Linked DNA regions of Lacibacter sp. H407. The protein of the gene in region 2 interacts with the protein of the main gene of each other region in a pairwise test. Links are inferred from orthologs where the notes say so. Each region holds a gene or a part of one and is shown on either strand. Other genes may lie near its edges.

What was found.
Region 1: the proteins of ftsA (region 2) and WG989_RS02965 interact in binary tests that used the Escherichia coli proteins (3 or more experiments, as listed by UniProt). The link is inferred for Lacibacter sp. H407 from one-to-one orthologs.

Annotation. Positions count from the first base shown.
Region 1 is NZ_JBBKTU010000001.1:699,672-707,918, forward strand. What follows is about bases 2,013-4,792. They hold WG989_RS02965 (rod shape-determining protein), read right to left. Parts: upstream 4,027-4,792; coding sequence 2,998-4,026; downstream 2,013-2,997. Other genes in these bases: WG989_RS02955 (rod shape-determining protein MreD), read right to left, coding at 2,013-2,109; mreC (rod shape-determining protein MreC), read right to left, coding at 2,106-2,954; purD (phosphoribosylamine--glycine ligase), read right to left, coding at 4,220-4,792. Outside these bases: mrdA (penicillin-binding protein 2), read right to left, coding at 1-1,546; more of WG989_RS02955, read right to left, coding at 1,579-2,012; more of purD, read right to left, coding at 4,793-5,524; WG989_RS02975 (peptide MFS transporter), read left to right, coding at 5,673-7,184; WG989_RS02980 (PsbP-related protein), read right to left, coding at 7,257-7,874; WG989_RS02985 (MATE family efflux transporter), read left to right, coding at 8,153-8,247. UniProt on the Escherichia coli protein: Forms membrane-associated dynamic filaments that are essential for cell shape determination. Acts by regulating cell wall synthesis and cell elongation, and thus cell shape.
Region 2 is NZ_JBBKTU010000001.1:253,045-261,448, forward strand. What follows is about bases 5,144-8,080. They hold ftsA (cell division protein FtsA), read right to left. Parts: upstream 7,344-8,080; coding sequence 5,943-7,343; downstream 5,144-5,942. Other genes in these bases: ftsZ (cell division protein FtsZ), read right to left, coding at 5,144-5,829; WG989_RS01070 (cell division protein FtsQ/DivIB), read right to left, coding at 7,539-8,080. Also shown: WG989_RS01050 (RagB/SusD family nutrient uptake outer membrane protein), read right to left, coding at 1-407; WG989_RS01055 (TonB-dependent receptor plug domain-containing protein), read right to left, coding at 443-3,370; more of ftsZ, read right to left, coding at 4,003-5,143; more of WG989_RS01070, read right to left, coding at 8,081-8,404. UniProt on the Escherichia coli protein: Essential cell division protein that assists in the assembly of the Z ring. May serve as the principal membrane anchor for the Z ring.

The DNA.
Region 1 (8,247 bases), 440 kb from region 2 along the record:
CCATTCCGTCAATTACTGCCTGGTAGTAATCATTGGGAATATGCAAAGGCGAAATTTTCTGACGGTACTTATTCAACACCGTATCTTCCGGCGTTTCGCCGTCAATATTTTTCACAAAGTGTGGCGTGTAATACCAGCCACGGTTAGCAATCAGGCACATGGCGTTGGCCATTTGTAATGGGGTAGCTTGAATTTCGCCTTGCCCAATACCCAGCGATGCAATAGTGCAGGAACTCCAGCCACCTTTTCGAAAAACACGATTGTATCGTGCAGTGTCCGGAATAAACCCGGCATATTCACCCGGCATATCAACCCCAAGACGATGACCTAGTCCGAAGCCGGTCATATATTCTTTCCATTTCAACAATCCTTTCTCTACATCTTTATACGCAGGGTTATCAATGGCCATGCGAAACATATGTGCGTAATACGAGTTGCAGGAGTTGGCAATTGATAAACTCAGGTTTGCAGCATGCCCTGCATTTGAATGCGTGCAGGCAGGCCGACCGCATGGGCCATAACGCCCAAAACAGGCATATCCATAATCCGGTGTGATCAATCCCTCATCCAACGCCACCAATGCACCCAATGGCTTGAACGTTGAACCCGGAGGATACACACCTTGCATTCCACGATTCAGTAATGGCGAGGAAGGATCTAAAAATAAACGGCTGAAATTTTTTCTTGATTCACCACCTGTTAATTCGTTTGGATCATAACTGGGGCCCGATGCCATGGCGATGATGCCACCTGTACTTGGCTCTATCGCCACTACACTGCCCACTTTACCATTCATTAATCGCTCAGCTAGTTCCTGTACTTCAATGTCGATATAGGTATTAAGATGGCGACCGGCTGTTGCAGCTGAATCAAATTCGCCGTTTTCGTATGGACCAATGGGTCGGTTGAAATTATCACGCAGTACATATTGTATACCCCGCTGTCCCATCAATATTTTTTCATAATAACTTTCTAATCCGCTGCGACCGGCAAAATCGCCCATCTGATAAAAATAGTTAGATCGTTTCAGCATGGATGAATCTACTTCACCAATATAACCAAGCAGGTGTGCAGCAGCTTTGTATGGATAACTCCGGATAGGTCGTTCCTGCAAAAAGAAGGCAGGTTGAAACTTGAACAGGTTCTCATTCACTTTTGCATATTGCTCAGGGGAAAGCAGTGGTTCAAAAACTCCCGGACGGTTTCGTGAATTTTTAATGATCGATGTAACAACCCTCTTTTTGAATTCGGCTGTATCAATATTTAAGATGCGGCATAATGCAGATGTATCAACGCCTTTCAGTTGCGAAGGTGTAACCATCAAATCATACATGGTTACGTTATCCAAAATGGCTTTGCCTTTCCGGTCGAAAATAATACCACGGCTTGGATAAACAATTTTGCGGAGGATGGCCTGATCACTCGCCAATTTTGAATACTTGGATGTAAATAACTGCAACGTCATTAATCGTACAAGAATAATGGCGAATACAATACCGATAATAATACGGAAGGTGGTTTGTCGTGACTGATTAAATTCGGCCATAGCCTGTTACTAGGTTTTTCAATAATGGAAGATCAGGTATTGGTTAAAAATTTCTGCTTGCGTATAAAGATAATTTCTATAATGGTAACAAGCAACAAACTTATTACAGTTGACCCGAGTGTTTTTAAAATGAGATATAAAATATTTCCAAACTGGAATGCCTGGATGGTAAATAACAAACCATGATGAAAAAGTGTAAGCACTGATACATAAGTGATGTATTGTGTAAACCCCAAACTTGCTACCGAAGGCTCACGGTAATTAAATTCAACTCCTTGCTGTGGCATTAATAAGTTAATGAGAAAGGGACGCAGGTAACCGATCAATACACAGGCGGCTGCATGAAGCCCCGGCGTTTTTGTAAAGAAGTCAAGACAAATACCAGTAATAAAAGATACGATCAATAATCCACTGCGGCTAAGACTGAACGGCAGCCACAAAATAAACAGGAAATAAATATAAGGAGTGATGTATTGATGCAACGGCGGCACCTGATTGAGTACAAACACCTGCAACAGGATGAATAAAATCAAACGGATAATATTTCGTAAGAGCGTACTCATTTCTTCTTTTTCAAACGGTTTTCAAGTTCCAGTTGTTCATTGCGTTGCAGGTTGGATATCACAAATACATTTTGCAAACGACTGAAATCGTTGGAAGGACGTATCTGCAACAAATAGTTATTACTGCTTTGTTCCGGAATTACTTTTATAATTACGCCAATCATCACACCCGGAGGAAAATCAGAATACTGACTGGTGATAACAGTATCGCCTACTGCCGGTTTTACACTTTTTGGAATATCCCTCAACTGCACCTGCCGGGGGTTTTTGCCATCCCATTCAATACGTCCGCTTTCGCCTGTTTTCTTTAACCGTGCACTGATGCGGCTTTGCTTGTTGAGCATACTCATTACAGTGGCAAAATTATCAGTAGCATCCAATACAACACCCGCTACACCATTGGGTGAAATAACTACCATGCCCGGCTGTACGCCTTGCTTAGTTCCACGATGAATAGTGAAATAGTTATTGGGCTGCGAAACAGAGTTATTTACAACCTCTGCATCCATATACAGGTACTTGCGTTTGTTACCAAGCGTATCAATGGGAATAGAATCAGTGATGATTCGTTGTGAAGTATCGGGGCTTTGAAAATTTTCGGCCAGCTTATTTTGTACTTCGGTTAACCGGCGACGTAATGCTTCATTCTCCTTTTTCAAACTAAAGTAACCGCTTACTTTACTGTACTGGGCTTCAATACTGCCTGTAATTTCACCGGCTGTATCCATATAAGCCGCCTGATGAAATTTGTTGTAGCGGAACAAAAGCATCAGACTGATGACTTCGAGCACCAGGAAAAAAAGTAAGACTGAGAATCGTCTGATAAAAGCAAAAAGATTCCGCACGAAAGGTGGGTTTTATTGGTTCCACCGTTTGTGGATGCTATCATCAGTTGCGCATCACAAACGGGTAGCGATTGTAGTTTTTCAATGCAATACCTGTACCTCTTACCACACTCTTTAGCGGATCATCTGCAATATGAACCGGCAGTTTGATCTTTTGATTCAAACGCTTATCCAGTCCACGTAACAAGGCACCACCACCTGTAATATAGATACCTCTGCGGTAGATATCGGCCGCCAGTTCGGGAGGCGTCATTTCCAAAGCTTTGAGGATGGCTTCTTCTATTTTGAAAATACTTTTATCGAGTGCTTCTGCAATTTCCTGGTAACTCACCATGATCTGTTTGGGAATACCCGTTACAAGATCACGACCGTTTACCGGAATATCATCGGGTGGATTGTCCAGTTCCTTCATGGCAGCACCGATCTGAATTTTGATCTGCTCGGCCGTACGTTCACCAATCAATAAACTGTGGTAGCGGCGAAGTGCTTCCATAATATCAGCTGTAAATTCATCGCCGGCAATACGGATACTCTGATCGCACACGATACCTGCCAACGCAATAACGGTAATACCGGTAGTACCACCACCAATATCAACGATCATATTACCAACCGGTTCTTCTACATCAATGCCAATACCAAGAGCTGCTGCCATTGGTTCATGCAACAGATATACTTCCTGTGCACCGGCCTGCTCGGCACTGTCACGTACCGCTCTTTTTTCTACCTCGGTAATACTGCTTGGTATGCAGATCATCATCCGCCACTTGGGGGCAAACAATGGTTTTTTGGTCAATACTAATTTGATGAGTTCACGGATCATCAGTTCCGCTGCATTGAAATCGGCAATTACACCATCTTTCAACGGACGAACTGTGCGTATACTTTCGTGGGTTTTTTCGTGCATCATCAATGCCTTTTTTCCCACTGCTAAAACGTTCTTTGGATTATTGCGATCAAGTGCTACGATAGACGGTTCATTTACAACAATTTCATCGTTGTGTATAATGAGGGTATTGGCGGTACCCAGGTCCATAGCTATTTCCTGAATAAAAAAGTTGAAGAGTCCCATATTGGTTACTGGAAATTGATTGTTCCGATGCTTGCAAATTTGAGTGAAAAATTTGGAATAACAACGCTAAAACCGTGCCCGTAAGTGTTTTTTCAACAAATTTTTCAAAACATCATCCAACACTTTACCACCTGACTTTTCATTGATGGCAGTAAACAGGAAAAGAAGAGTCGCTCAACTTCGTTTATACGTTTCAGTTAGTATTCAAAAATTCATACCCAATATCGCTGCGGTAATACATTTTTTTGAAGCGGATACTCGACAGTATATTTTTTGATTGTGCCACACAATCAGCTACCTCGTTTCCCATTGATGTTACAGCAAGCACACGTCCGCCGCTGGTTACAATTGTATCTCCTTCAGCAGCTGTGCCGGCATGAAAGATCATGGAACCTTCGACTGTTTGGTCGAGCCCTTCAATTTCATATCCCTTAATATAATCGCCGGGATAGCCACCGCTTACTGCCATCATGGTAACGGCAAAGCGTGGATCCTGTTCTATTTTGACAGTATCAATGGTTCCGTTTGCCGTAGCTGTGAGCAATTCTACCAGGTCGTTTTTAAGCCGCGGAATCACCACTTCTGTTTCCGGATCGCCCATGCGACAGTTGTATTCGATCACATACGGTTCGTTGTTCACCTTGATCAATCCAATGAATACGAAGCCTTTATACACCAAGTTCTCTCTACGAAATCCATTGATGGTTGGCTCTACCACACGATCGATCACTTTTTTCATAAACACATCATCGGCAAACGGAACCGGGCTTACTGCACCCATTCCTCCCGTATTCAAACCGGTATCGCCTTCGCCAATGCGTTTGTAGTCTTTTGCTTCGGGTAAGAGGCAATAATTTTTGCCATCGGTGAGCACAAACACGCTCATTTCAATTCCATTCAAAAACTCTTCGATCACCACACGTTTACCGGCGTCGCCAAATTTGTGTTGATGGATCATCATATCAAATTCAGCCACGGCTTCCAGATGATTATTACAAATGATCACTCCTTTTCCTGCGGCCAATCCATCAGCTTTCAGCACAACCGGCAATGCATGATTCATGAGATATTCTCTTCCTTCATCGAAGTTGACATCGGTAAACTCACGATAAGAAGCGGTTGGAATATTGTGACGCTCCATGAATGCCTTTGCAAATGCCTTGCTTCCTTCTAACTGTGCGGCGTATTTGGATGGGCCTATTACTCCCAGCCAGCCATCAGTAAATGGATTGGTTTGATGTGCGGTTTCAAAATAATCGTACACACCTTTTACCAGCGGATCTTCGGGCCCAACAATTACAAGGTGAATATTTTTGCTGCGACAGAATTCTTCCATTGCAGCAAAATCATCATCGACACGTAATTGCACGTTGATGCCACATTGAGATGTACCAGCATTACCCGGTGCGATGTATAGCTGATCGCATAACGGGCTTTGTGTTAATTTCCACGAGAGAGCATGTTCACGGCCGCCAGAGCCAAGCAGTAGTATATTCATGTCGGATTTTTCTTCGCCCCGAAATTAGTTCTTACATCTCCAACTTCCTAAACCATTCATAAAAACGGGAAGAGTTAACACGAATTATTGTTAGTATTAATTCCTTACTTTCGAAACTTCGCATCGTAAAAAAACATAAACCAATTGTATGAGTGAATTAACTGCACAGAAAGGACATCCGAAAGGGCTATGGGTTTTATTCGGCACTGAAATGTGGGAACGATTTAATTATTACGGTATGCGTGCCGTACTGGTTTTATTTATGACCAAGGCCTTGTTATTTGACAAAGTATTTGCTTCCAATTTATATGGCAGCTATACCAGCCTTGTATATCTCACACCGTTGATTGGTGGCTATATTGCTGATCGCTACTGGGGCAATCAACGTTCCATTATTGCCGGCGGTATTGTAATGGCCTTGGGCGAATTTTTATTATTCTTCTGCGGATCAACCTACCAATCATCACCCGAGTTATCTTCTTTGTTGTTCTTTTCCGGTCTTGGATTAATGATCGCTGGGAATGGATTTTTTAAACCCAACATTTCTTCGCTCGTGGGGCAGCTATACCCAAAGAACGACCGAAGAATTGACCCTGCATACACTATTTTCTATATGGGTATTAATGTGGGCGGTGCTTTAGGTCCTTTTATATGCGGGCTGGTAGGTGATACCGGCGACCCCACAGATTTCAAATGGGCATTTTTGGCTGGTGGTATCGGCATGTTGATCAGCGTGGCTGTACAGTTAGCTTTTCACAAAAAATATGTGCTTGGCCCCGATAATCAAGTACTTGGACTAACTCCAAAAAACACACCCGCAATTTGGATAAAACCAATAGCGATCATTTTAGGACTGGCCGTTTTTTCTGCTCTTGCAATTGGCATGCTTTACATCGATGCAAAAGTGGTGAGTTACTTAACCTATCTGTTGGGAGGTGCCGCTATTTTTATTTTTGTGATGGTAATGGCTGATAAAACACTCAATAAGTTTGAAAAGAACCGGGTGATCGTACTGTTTACAGTTGTATTTTTTGTGATCTTTTTCTGGAGCGCTTTTGAGCAGGCCGGAGCATCGCTTACATTTTTTGCTGAAGAACAAACACAACGTGATCTTGGATTTTATACAGTGCCTGCCAGCTGGTTTCAATCGCTCAATTCAATTTTTGTAGTGGCCTTTGCACCTTTATTTGCATGGCTTTGGATAAAGCTTGGTAAACATGAACCCTCTGCCCCTACCAAAATGGCGATCGGTTTGTTTTTACTTGCAGTTGGTTATTTGTGGATTGCATTTGGTGTAAAAAATGTTGGCACAGGTATTAAAGTAAGTATGATCTGGCTTACGGGTATGTATGCGTTACACACATGGGGCGAACTCTGTTTGTCGCCAATAGGATTGTCGCTTGCAAACAAACTTGCACCGTTTAAATATGCTTCACTTCTTATGGCCGTATGGTTTTTAGGCAATGCATTTGCCAATAAACTGGCGGGTGTTTTGAGTGCTTTGTATCCAGATGGAAAAACAAAATCGTTCATGGGTTATGAAATGAATAACAACTACGATTTCTTTATGTTGTTCGTTGCGATGGCAGGCGTTGCATCACTCATCCTTTTCTTGCTAACCAAGAAACTGCAGACGATGATGCATAGCGATCAACATTGATCAGTTATTTAATGTATATAAAACGAGGGCGGTCGCTAAGCGACCGCCCTCGTTTTTACTTCAATATTTTTATCAGAACTTAAATGAATTAAAGATCTTGTTCGCTGTGGTTTCAAATGCATCACGCTCTCCTTCTTTGCTTACATAGGTAAGTACATATCCTTTACCGCTGCTTGAAATGGTAAAGAGTTGTTTGATCTGGATATCATCGGTCATGCTTCCATATCTTCCTTTGTAAATGATCTGGTATGCTCTTGCGCCATTGCGGTTGAAATACATGGACGATACTTCTTTATACCCCTTCACCAGTTCTTTTACGGCATCCATATTTGTTTGCACATACTGTTCAATGGTAGTATTTGCTTTTAATTCTTCAATTTGAAGATTCAGATTTTGTCTGAATTTATCATCACTGTTTTCTGCAGGTGATGTTAACTGAAAAATAGCGTTATCCGATTTATCATTAAAAGTCCAGTCGCCGGGATAGCCAATGGTATAACGTCCTTGCGGATCGCTGTACTTCTTCAACTCACTGCTGGTTGTGGGGGTGTTTGAATTGGAATTGGTGGGTGTGTTGGTATTGGGTTTGTTGTTGCCTGTATTCAGGTCGTTCACAGGTATACGTGCAGGCTGTGCCCATACAGCCGTAGCAGATACAACAAGGGAAAGGGCTACGATTATCTTTTTCATTATCATTGATTGTGTTATAAAAGTACAAACTTGTATTCCATAATGCAATGAAAAATCCTGTGAACCCCTTAAAATACCGTATTCCACGGATAGTTTCCGTCCGTCAACAAGGGAGTTTTTGATTCCACCAGAAAATATTTAGTTTTACAACTCTTATTTTACGCATATGAAGTTCTAAGCTGTCTTTGTTTCAAAAGACAAACTCTCCCGACACTGTTTAGCTGAAGTCAATCTCTTCGGCTTATCTTCTATTTCATTAACAGATTTAAACCTTTTTCATGACGACTAACCAAAAACCGAACAGGCTATCCTATATCTATCAAACATTCAAACAATCACTGAACGGGGAGCAGCAGGATTATACAACAGGAAG
Region 2 (8,404 bases):
CAACCTGCCACACGTTCAATAAACAGATTACTTGCATTGATCACTGCATAAAAACGACGCCAGTTTGTAACCGCTTCAATTGTTGGAAACGATGCATTGAGGTTTCCTTCAATCACTGCTTTCAGATCGGGACGTGAAACTGACTGAAAATCGCCGTTCCTTAATTCGCCCCACATCCAATGTGCATTGTTATCCGCAACTGCTGCACGCAGCAATCCATATAATCCAATGAGTCCGCTTCGTGCATCTTCGTACGAATCCCAATGGCCCAACTCATCTGCCTGGCGTGATGATTGAATATCCAATTGCTTGTTACAAGCTCCCATGAAAAGCACCAACGCTGTTGCAAGCACCAGTTTCTTTCCAATGCTTATCAGCTTGTTTGTTGTTACTGACATAATCTTCATGTTTCCTGATTATTTTGAATGATTTCTGTTTGAGATTATAAACCAAGTCTTACACCTGTAATGAATGTGCGTGAAAACGGCAAGCCATAACCAGTATAAATGCCGTTGTAGTTCACGAGTTCGGGATCATCACCTTTAAATGGTGTAAGTGTAAAGAGGTTTGTACCTGTTACATAAAATACACAACTGGTGATACCCTTATCTTTTTTCGGTTTTAAACTGTAGCTGAGAGAAAGCGAACGGAGTTTTAAAAATGATGCATCATCAAGAAAAAGATCCTGTTCAAGACGGTAAGGAACAACCGCACTCCATGGATTATACATGGGGTAAGATGACAGATCCATTTTCTTTTCCCAGAATGTAATTTCCTTTACTGAGTTAATATTGTTGCTTGCCTCGACGTTTATAAAATTGAGACGAGATGATGCATACTGGTTCATTACTTTGCGGCCGAGTGCAAAATAAAACTGCGCATCAAGTGTAAATGATTTGAACCCGATCGAGTTATTGAATCCGCCACTTACTTTTGGAATATAATTTCCTCTTAAAACTTTATCATCATCATTAATTACACCATCACTTGTAACATCAACCCATCGTGGATCTCCTGCTTTGAACGGAACGCCTCTGTAACTTAGCACCGGTCCTGTTGGAGGATAGGCTGTTCCGTTGTTGTTATTTAAGAGTACCCAAAACGCATCAATACGACGGCCAACAGACAGTTTGTTATTTCCAATGATCACCTCCTGCAATCCATCAGGTAAAGCAATCAGTTTATTATTATTTTGAGATATGTTGAGTGCAAAATTCCAACTTACTGCATTTGATTCAGCAGGCAACAGATCAGCAACCACCGTAAGTTCCACTCCATTGTTGCGAACATGCATACCATTTTTATATGCACTTGTATAACCCCATTCAACAGGAACCGGAACAGGTAAAAGCATTTGCTTATCATCCCTGTTATAAATATCGAGTGCAAATTTTAAGCGGTTGTTCAATGTGGCTAAACGAACACCGATATTCAACTGATCACTGTACGCCCATGGAATACCATAACCGATCCATCCGCTTGTATAAGGTCTTGAAATGCCTGGCATGCCAACATACGATCCCAATGTTGGTTCACTTCCCCAGCCCATATCTACACGATATTGTGCACCTGCATTAAACCTGTCATCACTCAACAGTCTGCCTAAACGTGCCCATGATGCAGTTGCTGTAAATGCATTGATACGTTTTAATTTTGTTTCAAATTGTTTTTTGATATCCCATTCTGCACCGCCGGAGAAATTAGTTGTCCAGCGATTATCTGGTTGCATGTTCGATGAACCATCTCTGCTTACAACCGCACTCAGTTTCAAAACATCGTTAAATGAGTAGGTAGCGTTGCCCGAAAAAGATGCTAATGCCGAACGCATTTTACTTGGAAAGTAATTCACTCTGAAAGCGGTTGGCAATAAATAATCAGCTGCATTGGGATCTCCATTCACTACATTGATCTTCACGAAATCGTTAGGGCCATTGTATGCATATGCATAATCATACTTGTAAGTATCGGCCATAAAATTCTGCCCGGCTTCCAGTACTAATTTCTGTCTTTCATTTACGTTTACTTTATAAGACAGTGTATTGCTGATTACCACCCGTTGGTTGTACCCGAAATAATTCGATACAAAATTATTCTTCTCTAATAACGTGGTTGGCCAGAATGCATCACGGATACCTTCGTTGTAATCGAATGCAATACGACCGTTGTAAGCAAACTTGTTAAGATCGGCCGATAAAGCAAAGTAACCTTGTATTACGTTTGATGTGTTATCATCAATGGCTTTATTAAACTCATTGAGATAAGAACCGTAAAGACTTTTATTTGGCGTAAGCGGATTGGTAAGATCAGGAATGTAACGCTGCTCAGCAAGCCTGTCACGTATATTAAGGTTGCGTGTACGTTCTAACCGGGTATAGTTGATCATACTTGATACCATCAACCATTTAATAGGAGCAGCATTAATAAAGAAGGATCCTGTATAACGGTTGATCGCTGTTTCATCTGCACTTGATGCATTTTTAGTAGCACCACCAAAAAAGCGGAAGTTGGCACGTTCAGATCCACCAGTTAAACTCAGGTCAACATTATACAACGGTGTATTCTTATAATAATTATCGCTCCAGTTTGCCGGGCCATAATAATCTGCATTGGTCGAATCTCTTAAATATGGTGGATAGTTCAACCTGTCGGCAACAGTTCCGAACCTGTCGTAAAACGGCTTGCGGAAATTATTTTCGTATGCAGCATTTACAGGAGTAATCGAAGGGCTTTGTGCAAAACCATAATAACTATTGATCGATATTTCTCTGTAACCCGAATGTGCATTTTTTGTTGTGATCCAGATAGCACCATTTGTTGCAATGGGACCAAGTTTTGCAAGCATCACCGGATCTTTAATTACTTCGATCGATTCAATGTTATCTAAGTTAATGGCAGCAAGTAAGTTGGTGGCAGGTCCAATACGGTTGAAATCGTATTTCTGAATTTCGTATGCAAACGGATTATCCTGTACAAGTGGAATACCGTTCAGATAAACAGCCGCCTGCTGATCAAACAATTCACGCTTGCTTAAAAGAGGCGAAGAAATACCACGAACAAATATATTCTGTTCTGTACCCGGTTCGCCACTTGGCTCCTGTACATAAACAGCAGCCAAATTACCTTTTACGATTTGTTGTAAAGAAATGTATGGTTGAGTAGTTGCATATTTTAAAGGCACCTGGTTGATCCCTTTTACACCGGCAGACATTTGCTGTATCTTAACCCCGTTTGTTGCAATCACTAAAATGGAATCGTCTGTTGCCTGTGCAGACGTATCAGTTTGTGCGTTTCCGTTAATAGCAGAAAAAAGTACGAAAGCAAAAAAAATAAGCCGTTGTTTAGCCGTGGCTAATGACAATCGTGTACTCATAATTATAATAGTTAGTTTAAGCTTTACTTCAAACGACAACAACTCTTCCGTTATCAGATCTTACATTTTTTGTTTCTTAAAAACATATCATTTGTAAAATCAATCGCTATACATTATCCCGTTTAAAGCAAGACCAAGTTAGAAGGAATTATTAATGATTTAACAGCGGCAATTTTCCAAAACGCATGCGCAAACGGTTGCGCAGGGGTTTCAACCGTTTGCGCAATTTTTTAAAAAGGGAAAAACCTGTATGAAGAAAAATGCATGTTCTACTACTCACTACAGCAGATTCAATTGATCTTTTATACACGCAATATGAATGCTAAAAAAGAAGAATAAAAAACAAGAATTTTATTCCACTTGATAATTATACGATTGGAAACTGTACTTGATATGAATCAGTGAGCAAGATTACCATTGTCATGAAATCAGCTTATACTTAGTGCTACCTTTCATCTTTCAACAACAGTAAAAAAAATTGATTCTAGTTTTCTTATGTTTAAGGTTTAAGCAAAACAAAGCCCCGCTTTTTAAGGCGGGGCTTTTACACAACTAATAAAACTTACGATTCTAAAATTCAACTTACAACTATAAAACAAAGATGTCTCTGTGTTGAAACACAGAGCAATTCATTAATCGGGTTTTTTACCATCTAAGAATGTGTTGATGGTATTGATCTGTGCCTGGTTATTTTCATCACTTTGCACCGTGTAATTGCTGTAAAAATTTTCAGCCGGTGAAATCGTGTTGTACAATTCTAAATTACGGCGGAGATAAGCCGGCACAGTTTCAAACTCATTATTCGGATCCGGTGCATTGATGTTGAACGAGAGGTTTCTCAACTTCTGTAAACGATCGGCTGCCTTCTTCCGTTGCTCTTCTGCCTCATCCGTTACCGGAGGCTCTTCCGAAGAAGCAAGATGAACATTTTGATCGGCCCGAAGCTCTTTCTCCGCCGTTGGTTGATCTGTTTTTTCCACCAGCTGCATGTCAAACGATTCTTCATCGTCTTTCACAATTTGCAACTGAGCAGGAATCGCAACCGGTTTTTCTTCGGCTATTTTTTCCGGAATGGATTCTTCTCTTTCCTCGGTGTAAATAATGGCGGGCTTGGCTAAATAGCCCCCGCTTACAGGCCGGGAAACAGGTTCGTTTGTATATGTGTCAATACTTTTCTGTTGAACGGGTACCGGTGTTGGCTCATGCACTACTTGTTTCTCTTCTGCAACCGGCATTGGTGCTGGTGCTGTTGGTTCCAATGTAAATTCAATACGTGCTGTTTCAACTTTTGGTGCAGCAGGCGTTTGCATTACAGGTACCTCTACCTTCTTTACTTCTTCCACAATACTCGGCGCAATCGGATCTTTGATCTCTTCTGCAAACAATGCCGGTTGTGAATATTCTTTCTTCTCCGGTTCACCAAGTGTCATCACAATTTTTTCAACCTTTGGTTTTACCTCTTCAACAACAGCAGGCTTTTTATCAAACGGATCTTTTGCTTCAAAACCTGTTGCGATCAATGTAATACCGATCTTATCGCCTAACGTACTATCATAACCTAAACCAAGGATCACATCTGTGTTTTCACCAGCTTGTGATAACAAATGGTTTTGAATGATCTCTACTTCATCCATTGTAAATTCATGATCACCTTCTGCACTGTTGATATTAATTAGGATCCATTTTGCACCTTTAATATCGTTATCATTCAACAATGGTGAATTCAATGCTTCTTCAATGGCACGCTGTGCACGGTTGTCACCGTTTGCACTTGCATTACCAAGAATAGCTACACCTCCGTTTTTCATTACAGTACATACATCGGCAAAATCCACATTGATCTGGCCGGTGCTGTTGATCACATCGGTAATACATTTGGCAGCAGTAGCCAATACATTATCTGCTTTTGAAAATGCTTCTTTCATTTTCAAATTACCAAACTGATGACGCAATTTATCATTGCTGATCACGAGCAATGTATCAACATAGTCTTTCAAACGGTTGATACCATCTTCTGCCTGTTGAATACGTTTCTTTCCTTCGTATCCAAACGGTGTGGTAACAATGCCAACGGTGAGGATGCCAAGATCTTTACAAATTTTTGCAATGATGGGAGCACCACCTGTGCCTGTTCCACCACCCATACCTGCTGTAATAAACGCCATTTTGGTATTTACTTCCAACATGGTTTTTAATTCCTCTAAACTTTCTTCGGTTGCCTGCCTTCCAATTTCAGGATTGGCGCCTGCACCAAGGCCCTGCGTTAAATGCGGACCTAACTGCACTTTATTCGGCACCATGCTTTGTGCAATGGCTTGTGCATCTGTATTACAAATAATAAAATTTACGCCTTCAATAATCTGAGCATGCATGTGATTTACTGCATTGCTACCACCGCCACCTACACCAATTACTTTAATGATGGATGACTTTTCCTTTGGCAGATCAAAATGTATCATAACTTTCCGGGTTTGCTGGGTTAGTAAGTTTTTTATTAGCCGATAGCCTGTAGTCTTAAATCATTAGTAGTCCCTATACTATCTACTAAAAACTATCGGCTACAGACTTTCTTTTAAAGTTTCCTGTCTTCTTCTTCGTTAAACAGATCGATCAAACCATCTTTTATACTGTCCATAAATCCTTTCAGGCTCTTGCGTTTTTTCACACGTACCACATGTGTTTCTGTCTGGTCGTCGTATTCATTTACCACTTCTGCTACAGGCTCTTCTTTTATTTCGATGCCTTTCAGTTTGTTTTGTGTGTTCTCAAATACGTTGTATCCTTTTAAGATCAAACCAATACAGGTTGAATACATTGGCTTCGCCAATTCATCAATATGCCCGGATGATAGATGCTCGTTCGGAAAACCAATACGTGCATTTAATCCTGTAACATATTCAGTTAACTGAATAAGATGTTTCAATTGTGATCCACCACCTGTTAATACGATACCACCATTGAGCATGCGGTTATCTAAACCAACCTGCTTTAAATGATAGGTTACAAAATCCATGATCTCGCTCATGCGTGCCTGGATAATGTGCGACAGATTTTTTACACTGATCTCTTTGGGTGCCATTCCACGAATACCCGGAATGGTAATAAATGCATTTGATTTTGCTTCATCGGCCAACGCACTTCCAAACTGTACTTTCATTTGTTCAGCCTGTGTACGTAACACGCCCAATCCCATTTTAATATCATTGGTAATGTTCTCACCACCAAAAGGAATTACGGCTGTATGTTTTAAAATGCCTTCATAAAAAACAGCAAGATCAGTTGTGCCACCACCAATATCCACAATGGCAACACCCGCTTCCAGATCATGCTCACACATAACTGCTGCTGCTGAAGCCAGTGGTTGCAGTACCAGGTCCTTCACTTTCAAATTACTTTTTTCAACACTGCGGTTAATATTGCGGATCGCATTTTTATCGCCGGTGATGATATGAAAGTTAGCACCAACTTTCACGCCACTATAGCCGATCGGGTTGGGAATATTCTGAAAATTATCCACCGTAAACTCCTGCGGTATCACATCAATGATCTGATCGCCTGCAGGAATATAGGTTTTGTATTGATCGCCGATGAGTTGATCAATTTCACGTTGTGCAATTTCCTCTTCGTTGTTCTGGCGAACAATATCGCCACGTGTTTGCAACGATTTAATGTGATGACCTGCAATACCCACATACACTTCGTTGATCTCTAAGTTGGGATTGCTGGCATAACAATTCTGCAATGCCTGTTCAATGGCTTTAATGGTTTGATCAATATTCAATACCATTCCATGCTGCACACCACTGGAGTTTGCCCGGCCAAAGCCGAGAATTTCCAGTTTGCCAAATTCGTTTTTTCGTCCGGCAATTGCTGCAATCTTTGTGGTACCAATATCCAACCCCACAATAATGGGATTGTTGTTCACAGCCTGTGCGGTCGATGTGGCTCCGTTTGTTGGTAATTCCGATGTCATAGTTGTATGTTGTTTTTAGTTGTGTGCTTTTTTGTTTTTATGGTTATCAACTGTTGTGCTTAGCTGTTCTTCGTTGTGTCACTCACTTCATCTTTTCTTTTTACTTCAACTTCTTATCCATTCATTACTCTCTTAGACAAGTTGGCCTTTGTGCCTTGCAAAGCCCCTCTGCCGGAGGGGTTTGGGGGAGGCCGTTTAATCTTTCTTCTTCATCACTGCTTTCGGTTGTTTTTTCACAGGTTGGCTCTTCGCCTCATTTAACACTGCTTCTTCTTCATTCACGGGCTTAGGTTTTTGTTCAATGGATGTTGGTGTTGGTGCTTTTCCTTTAGGGGTAGGGAATTGGTTTTTCATCGCATTGCGACTTTCCGTTGGTTCTGGTTTCACAGTAGCGGACTTTAAAACGGGCTCTGCGGATGTTGGTTCTCTCTTATAGGGCCCAGAGGTAAGCAAACTGTTATTGGATTCGTTTGTATTACCGATCAATGAATCGTTCGGTATATAACTGCTGTCTATTGTTGTATTGATCTTATAGTTATTTTGTTCTACTACAAAACTTTTGAATAAGCTTACACTGTCTCTGCGTAATGCCACCAATTGTTTATCGTAACGTACATCCAGTGTGCTGTAATAATTCCATCCTGTTTTGTGCATGATCTTTTTATAGAACAATAACAGGCGGTCAAATTTTGGTGCGATCTTTTCCGCATTTCCAAACTGAATAATATGGTTACCCAACTTCGGCATCAATTCAAATTCATAGTTGTTGATATTCACCTGATCGATCTGCGCCATCCAGAATTCATCTTTTAAAATGAACTGTCCCATTTCTCTTACCTGCTGTTTCAACACACTATCCTTTGTACGTGCAGCCGTTGTTTCATTTGGAAATGATGTAAACACGGGCACACGTGCCACCTGATCGTTGGTGATCGGTAATTCATCGCCCAACTCATCGATATAAAACGATTCACCATCTACACGAAACACTCTTGCCACGGGCTCACGCTCCGTAACATCTACATGTAACACATCATTGTTATCAAAGAACAGTTCGGCAT